DNA from 2 places in the Pseudogracilibacillus sp. ICA-222130 genome. Region 2 is predicted to be linked to the other one. Evidence: riboswitches for the same ligand, from Rfam matches in the RefSeq annotation. Region 2 holds a riboswitch; the other holds the start of a gene.
The links. Region 2 has a riboswitch for S-adenosylmethionine ahead of WKT09_RS05680 (methionine ABC transporter ATP-binding protein). Riboswitches for the same ligand answer to the same signal wherever they lie in the genome.

Region 1: linked by a shared signal. The riboswitch ahead of WKT09_RS10730 (DUF2292 domain-containing protein) and the one ahead of WKT09_RS05680 (methionine ABC transporter ATP-binding protein) in region 2 are both predicted to bind S-adenosylmethionine.

Annotation. Positions count from the first base shown of each region.
Region 1 is NZ_JBBKBG010000028.1:18,968-23,188, forward strand. It holds gene WKT09_RS10720 (bifunctional homocysteine S-methyltransferase/methylenetetrahydrofolate reductase) at 1-358, opposite strand, end outside; gene WKT09_RS10725 (PLP-dependent transferase) at 375-1,484, opposite strand; gene WKT09_RS10730 (DUF2292 domain-containing protein) at 1,533-1,709, opposite strand; SAM riboswitch class I at 1,819-1,921, opposite strand; gene WKT09_RS10735 (NCS2 family permease) at 2,009-3,298, opposite strand; gene WKT09_RS10740 (hypothetical protein) at 3,660-4,148, opposite strand.
Region 2 is NZ_JBBKBG010000008.1:65,031-69,251, reverse strand. It holds gene WKT09_RS05695 (sigma-70 family RNA polymerase sigma factor) at 1-328, opposite strand, end outside; gene WKT09_RS05690 (cyclase family protein) at 558-1,073, opposite strand; gene WKT09_RS05685 (pyridoxal phosphate-dependent aminotransferase) at 1,129-2,292, opposite strand; SAM riboswitch class I at 2,456-2,559, shown strand; gene WKT09_RS05680 (methionine ABC transporter ATP-binding protein) at 2,629-3,642, shown strand; gene WKT09_RS05675 (methionine ABC transporter permease) at 3,632-4,221, shown strand, end outside.

The sequences.
Region 1 (4,221 bases), on a different contig from region 2:
TGATCTCTTCTTCGCTTTCATTTAATGTTTGGCCACCATATATTCCGCCAATATTTCCGAGAATATGTGCCCGACCATTACTCGCACGTTTCGCAATTTGGACTGCTTGCTCATTAATTTTTTTCACTTGTTCTTCCAGGCCATATCTTGCCAGCTTAATATAATTGGCTCCATATGTGTTCGTTTGAATCACTTCGGCCCCTGCTACGATATATGTTTCATGAACATTTTGGATTTGATCTGGATGTGTTAAATTCAATTCCTCAAAACAACGTCCAACACCATTCGCATATAAAATCGTCCCCATTGCTCCATCTGCAATTAACACTTTTTTCTCTAAATCTTTTAACAAACTCATCGGATCACTTCACCTCTCATGTACGAATTTGCTCAAATGCACGTGCTAAATCATTTACTAAATCTTCTTCATGTTCTACACCGACTGAAGCACGAAGTAGTCGATTTGATAAACCATAGCTTAACCTTACTTCTTCCGGTATATCCATATGTGTTTGCGTAACCGGGTATGTAAGGAAACTTTCTACGCCTCCAAGACTCTCCGCAAACGTGAAAACTTGTAATGCTTTTAAAAATGGTTCCACAAGATTTTCATTTATAATTTCAAAACTTAACATACCGCCCCTTCCTGGATAATACACATTTGTGACGAGTGGATGGTCTTGTAAAAAGTCGATAACATGTTTTGCATTTCGTTCATGTTGCCTCATTCTTAATGCTAAAGTTTTCATTCCACGAATCAGGCTCCAACAATCGTATGGAGCTAATACTGCTCCAATGGAATTATGTAAAAAGCTAAGCTCTTCACAAACTTCCTCCCCTTTTGCAATAACAAGTCCTGCCAACACATCATTATGTCCAGCCAAATACTTTGTTGCACTATGGATGACAATGTCTGCTCCCTCTTCAATCGGTCGTTGTATATACGGTGTATACAAAGTATTATCGACGATATGTAGAAGATCATTCTTATGTGAAAACTCGGATATTTTCGATAATTTAACTGTTTGCATTAAAGGATTTGTTGGTGTTTCAATAAATATTGCCTTCGTATTTTCTCGTTTTAATGTTTCTAATTCCTCGTAATCTTTTCCGTCCCAATAAGAGAATTCAAAGCCATATTTTTTCTCAAAAATCTCGAAAAGTCGGAAGTTGCCACCATAAATATCTCTAGAAGAAATAATATGATCACCCTTTTCAAATAAAGAAAATACGAGTTGTACTGCCGACATTCCAGATGATGTCGCAAATGCTTTATCCCCTTTTTCTAATTCTGCTACAGCTTCTTCTAGTACTGTTCGGGTTGGATTCCCTGTACGGATATAATCATATCCATCTTGCAGTCCGATTTCCTCGTGGCGAAATGCTGTTGAAAAATAAATCGGTGTACTTACTGCTCGAAAATGCTCATCACGATTATTTCCAATTTGCACTAAAAAAGTTTCTTGTCTACATCGGTCTGTCATTTTATTCCCCCTAAAATAATTAAATAATATGATTTTTCTGAATAAAATTTATATAGAAATAATTTCTTTTTCTGATAACTTCTCTTGTTCATCAAATAATGTGTTTTCTTGTTTTTCAATTCTAGCGACATATCCATCATGAACTGTTAATGTGATTGTTCCATTTTCTAAATCCGCTAAATGTCTCTCGAGAAACTTAATATGTGCTTCCTGTAAACGACTCATTTCTCCTCACACCTTTAACCATTTTTTCATGAAGACGAAGAATTTTTCCAATTAAAAAACCTCTTCCTGATTAAGAAGAGGTTCGAATATACATATACTGTCTCGACTCTTCTTATCTTTCAAACTAAAAGCTTGCTGGAATTGGCACAGTACTAGTCAAGTCTGTTGCCGAGGCTTCGTAGGGCCAGTCCCTCCACCTCTCTGGATAAGAAAATGTAAAACTTTTTATTTAATTTTTGATGTTGAATAATACTATACACAGATTTATTAGAACTGTCAAATAATTTCGTGAAACTTTTTTAATGAGCTGGGAAAAAGATCATTTGAATAATAAAGATAACCCCGAATATATAGAGCATTGGGTGCACTTCTTTCCCTTTACCAGTTACTAATTTTAATAAAGGATAAGTGATAAACCCTACTGCAATTCCTGTTGCGATACTCGATGTTAGAGGCATCATTAAAACGACAATAAATGTCGGAAATGCTTCATTAAATTCATTCCACTTAATCTTTGAAAGTCCAAATAACATATAACTTCCAACGATAATAAGTGCTGGTGCTGTTACTGCTGATAAAGACGAAATCGCAGCAACTAATGGGGAAAATAAAAGTGAAACTAAAAATAGTAAAGCGACAACCAATGTCGTAAAACCTGTTCTTCCCCCAACTGCTACACCTGAAGATGACTCAACATAAGCGGATGATGGTGTAGAACCTAATGTCGAACCAACAGTTGTTGCGATCGCATCAGCAGTTAACGCCGCACGTGCACGCGGAAACTTACCATTTTTCATTAAACCTGCTTGTTCCGCTACTCCAATCATCGTTCCTGTCGTATCAAAAATAGTGACAAGTAAAAATGCAAAAATTACTCCGTACAATCCATGTTGAACAACACCACCGATATCTAAATCAAAAAAGATTGGAGCTGGTGGTGCAGATATAAAGCCATCAATCGTTAATAAGTTAAAAATATATCCCGTAATTGCTGTGATCGCCATCCCGATAAATAAAGCACCTTTTACATTTCTAGCAACTAAAATTAAAGTGATCACAATACCAAAAACCGCTAATTGTGTCTCTGGAATCGACAAGTCTCCAAATGACACTAATGTTTCCTCATTTGGAACAACAAGTCCTGCCATTTTCAATCCTAAAAATGCGATAAATAAGCCAATTCCTGCTGTTATACCATATTTCAATGAATCTGGAATCGATTCAATTAATATTTGGCGAAACTTTGTAAATGTTAATAATAAAAAGATAATCCCCGATACAAAAACTGCACCAAAAACTGCTTGATAGGAAACGCCTTGTGTCGCTACAACACTTACAAAATAAGCGTTCATCCCCATTCCAGGCGCAATAGCAATCGGATAATTTCCGAATAAAGCCATAATGAGTGTTCCTACTACCGCGGACACGATTGTTGCAATAAACACTTGATCAAACGGCACACCCGCTGCAGATAATATAGCAGGGTTTACTACAATAATATATGACATCGTTAAAAACGTTGTCATTCCTGCTAAAATCTCTGTTCGAACATTCGTGCCTAACTCTTTCATTTTAAAAAAGTTTTCCATGATAAACTCCCTTTGTGTCTTTAAATTTACAGAGGCATGCCCATATGTTGTAAGATGGTTTTTCATTTGATACGGTTATGTCGTTTTCATCGAAAAATCGTCTTATCTTTTGTAGATTCATTAATGTCGGTCAAACCTTTGTACGTTCTTTTTCACACACGTAGAACATCATAATAAATGTCACCGTAAACTTCAATGATTTTGTCGCATTTTCCAATATTTTGTCATAGTTTTACTTTTCCCAATTATCCTTTAAAACATAAGAGAGAAAATTATCGAAATTTGAATGTTATGTAAGTTTTTTGGTTGCTGGTTGAAGCGGAGCGAGGTCTTTTCGGGGACGGGGGCTTGAGGGGGGATGCTAGATATCCGCAAGTTGGGAGGAATTTGCTCGGGAACTTGCGGAATTGTGACGGATATCCGCAAGTGGAACGAGTTTTCCTCGTGAACTTGCGGAATTAAGCATTATATCCGCAAGTGCAGCGCGATTTCCTCGTGAACTTGCGGAATTATACAATATATCCGCAAGTGTGGCGCGATTTCCTCGTGAACTTGCGGAATTATGCAATATATCCGCAAGTGCAACGGGTTTTCCTCGTGAACTTGCGGAATTATACAATATATCCGCAAGTGCAACGGGTTTTCCTCGTGAACTTGCGGAATTATACAATATATCCGCAAGTGCAACGGGTTTTCCTCGTGAACTTGCGGAATTAAACCGGATTTCCGCAGTGAAGGTACCGTCAAGAATACTACTATTCAAGTCAGGATTTTCGCCCTCGAAGAAGTTTTTCATTTCTTCACGCATAATATGATTAAATAAAAATTTATTGGTTATACTGTTTGACATAGGTAGGTCTCTCCTTTTTATTAGTTCGATAACTTAAGGATGTCCTACCTTTTTTATTTTAATCATTTTACAC
Region 2 (4,221 bases):
CTTCCATCTCTAATAATAGAAAGTCTTCCTCATAAGCTGATGGTATCATCGTTTCATCTAATTGCAGCACTTTTTTTCGTTCCCGTATTAAATCGTTACAATAATTAATCGTAATTCGAATAAACCACGTTTTAATATAGGCAGGTTGTCGTATTGAATGGATATTAATCAATGCGCGATATGTAACTTCTTGTACTACTTCTAATGCAAGCTCTTCTGTTTTCATGTAACTCAATGCTGTTCGATAAATATCAGCTTTTACAGTATCCATAAGTTGCATAAAAGCTTCTTTATCTCCAGCAATAGCTTTTTTTGTAATTTTCTCCAATGGACTCCCCCTTCACCTGCTATATATTAGACGGTCACTTATATAAAAAGTTTTAATTTTTTTGAAAAATAATGAAAAATTCTCCTTTAGATCATCCATTATTAACTTTATATTGTATACATTGCTTTATATATTCCAATTTGTAAGTTGAAGCAAGAAAAAATGATAAAAAAAGACGGGGATTGATCCTCCCCGTTTTCTCCTGCAAAGCTACTACTAATAATCGCTTTTATAATATAGCGATCGCGCGGACTGGTGACCCGTCCCCTTTTTCTATTTTTAAAGGTAGTCCATAAAATGTAAAAGATTGATGGAACGGAATTTTTTCTAAATTGATTAGGTCTGTATAGGTAATAATGTCGTTCGCTAATAACATTCTTTCTAATCGTTCCGTCATATCTCCACCGACAAAGGAGGGTTTTGCGTGCAATAATTTATCTATATATGTTTCATCCAGTGGTTCAGTAAAGAATAAGCCTATCTCCCTCGGCCATTGTGAATCTTTTTGCACTACTTGTGCTTCACCAAAAAATCGTTCGATCGGAATCTCATCTACATTTGCTTTTCCTTTATGCATATGCGAAAATGCATCGACATGTGTGCCGGTATGCGTACCTAATGTTAACCTTCTTAACTCCCAGCCATTTTTGTCAAATGTATGGACTTTTTCAATCGTAACCGCTGGATCTCCAGGATAGACGTCCATTTTTTCGTTCAATGTTGCGGTTAAATCAATTACTTTCATACCACTCCCCCACTCTTTCAAATGGATTTTATCCGGAGAAAAAACTGGACATCGATTAAAATAAGTCCAGTTTTCCTATCCGTTCTACCGCTTCACGTAAACGATCTACTTCCTCCAATAATCCAATTCGTACATACCCTTCTCCATGTGCCCCAAAAGCATTACCTGGAGCAACAGCGATATTTGCTTCATTTAACAACAAATCAGTAAAGGATTCACTCGTATGTCCATTTGGAACCTGTAACCAAGCGAAAAAAGAGGCCTTTGGTGCTTCGACTTTCCACCCGATTTTTTTACAAGCTTCGATAAACACATTACGACGATGTTCATATAAAGCGACTATTTCTTTCGCTGCCGTTTGCTCTCCTAACAATGCTTTTGCAGCTGCACGCTGAACGGCAGGAAATTGGTTAATATACATATGATCTTGTAATAAATTAATCGCACCGACAATCTCCTTATTTCCTAAAGCAAATCCGACGCGCCATCCAGCCATATTAAATGTTTTCGACATCGTATACATTTCCACCCCGACATCTTTCGCCCCGTCTGCTTGTAAAAAACTTACCGGTTTTTCACCATCAAATCCGATTCCACCATAAGCAAAATCATGCATTACTGCAATATTGTTTTCTTTCGCGAATTGGACTGTCTCATCAAAAAATGGAACATCTGCTACTGCACTCGTCGGATTACTTGGATAATTTAAATACATTAATGTTGCATCTCGTTTAATATCCTCATCTATAACATCATAATTAGGAAAATAGTTATTTTCTTCTAGTAATGGCATCGTTTCGAATCGTATATCTGCCAAACTAACACCAGATAAATAGTCTGGATAACCTGGGTCTGGAAGTAAGAGAACTTCTCCTGGATCCATAATCGCCAATGGTAATTCGACAACTCCCGCTTTCGAACCGAATAAAATAGCAACCTCTGTTTCCGGATCTAGATTTACTCCGTATTCACGTTTATAAAATATCGCTATCGCTTCTTTCAATTCCGTCGTACCTCGAAATGGTGCATATCCATGTGTGACTGGATCTTCTACTGCATCCTGTAAAGCTGTTACGATATGAGACGGCGTTGGTTTATCAGGATTTCCTCTTCCAAGATTAATAACATCTCTCCCTTCCCTAACAGCTTGTTGAACATTTTTGGTTAATTGCGAGAAAAAATGTGCCGGCAATCTCTGTAATCGATTCGATAATTTCATATAAATATTCCTCATTTCAATTCTATCATTCTACAACAAGTATAAAGAATATACTTTCGAAAAGAAAGAAATTTTCAGTTATTATTGACAAATTAAACGAAAATAGCTATGATTAAATATATTAGTTTGACTAATATGAAATGCTACAATTATATAAGTCGATAACTTATCAAGAGTGACCGAGGGACAAGGCCCAATGACGTCCGGCAACCCCATTATGGAAGGTGCCAATTCCTTCAGAACGTACAAATTTCTGGAAGATAAGCTGAAAATTAACAGTTCTTCTTTCATATTTGTGAAAGAAGTTTTTTTATGTTTTTAAAAGGGAGACTAGCCATGATTCAAATCGAAAATTTAACAAAAGTGTATCAAACGAAGGATAGAGATGTCATTGGTGTCGACAATGTATCTTTAACGATTAACGAAGGAGAAATCTTCGGTATTGTCGGATATTCTGGGGCAGGTAAAAGTTCCTTATTACGCTGTATTAATTTACTAGAACGACCTACAAAAGGACGAATATTAGTCGACGGGCTTGATTTAATGTCTTTGAATGCAAACAACCTACGTAAAGCACGTTTAAAAATCGGCATGATTTTCCAACATTTCCATCTCATAAGTCAAAAAACAGTTGCTGAAAATATCATATTTGCTTTACGAGCAGCATCCACACCAGCAAAAGAGATTGATCAACGTGTCGAAGAACTTTTAGATATGGTAGATTTAGCAGATAAAAAAGATGTCTTTCCGGCCCAACTAAGTGGTGGTCAAAAACAACGAGTTGGTATTGCTCGTGCACTAGCGAATGAACCATCTGTATTACTGTGCGATGAAGCTACTTCTGCTCTCGATCCGAATACAACCTCATCCATTTTAAAGTTATTAAAGAAAATTAATCGAGAATTAAATATTACGATTGTATTAATTACACATGAGATGAATGTGGTGAAAGAAATTTGTGACCGTATGGCTATTATGCAGGATGGAAAAGTTGTGGAATCAGGAAACGTATATGATATTTTCTCTGCACCGAAAAATGATTTAACGAAAACATTCATTAAAGATGTTGTGAATATCGATGTACCAGAAGAAATGTTACAAAAATGCACCGGACAAATTGTTAAAATTACGTTCCGTGGAGATATTGCTGGCGAAAGCGTCATTTCCGATATGATTCAAACATTTGATGTAAAAGGAAATTTCTTACACGGTTTAATTGAATATATTCAAGAACGTCCACTGGGAATGTTCGTCATGGAAATGAAAGGTGACAAAACTGAAATCGACAAAGCAATCGATTATATGTCATCACAACAAGTAGATGTGGAGGTGATTCGTGATGTTATTTGATGTGGACCGTATTGTGGAACTGTTACCCGAAATGACGCAAGCATTTGGGGAAACGATATATATGATAGGTATTGCGCTACTCGTTGCACTCATCATCGGATTGCCATTAGGGATTATTTTATTCGTCACGGATAAGGGACTATTTCTTGAAAATAAACCGATAAAATCTGTCCTCGGATTTGTTGTGAACGTCATTCGTTCCATCCCGTTCATTATTTTAATGGTAGCTATTACACCATTTACAAAATTAATCGTCGGTAACTCGATTGGACCTACTGCTGCAAGTGTTGCTTTATCGGTTGCAGCCATCCCATTTTTTGCACGAATTGTGGAAACATCCCTTCGTGAAATTGATAAGGGAGTGATCGAAGCAGCAATTGCGGTTGGTGCAACACCTTGGATGATTATTAAAGATGTATTACTTCCAGAAGCCAAATCTAGTATTATCCAAGGCATCACATTAACCGTGATTAGTTTAGTAGCTTATTCTGCAATGGCTGGTTTCGTTGGTGGTGGAGGAATCGGTGATTTAGCAATTCGATTTGGTTACTACCGATATGATAATACCATTATGATTTT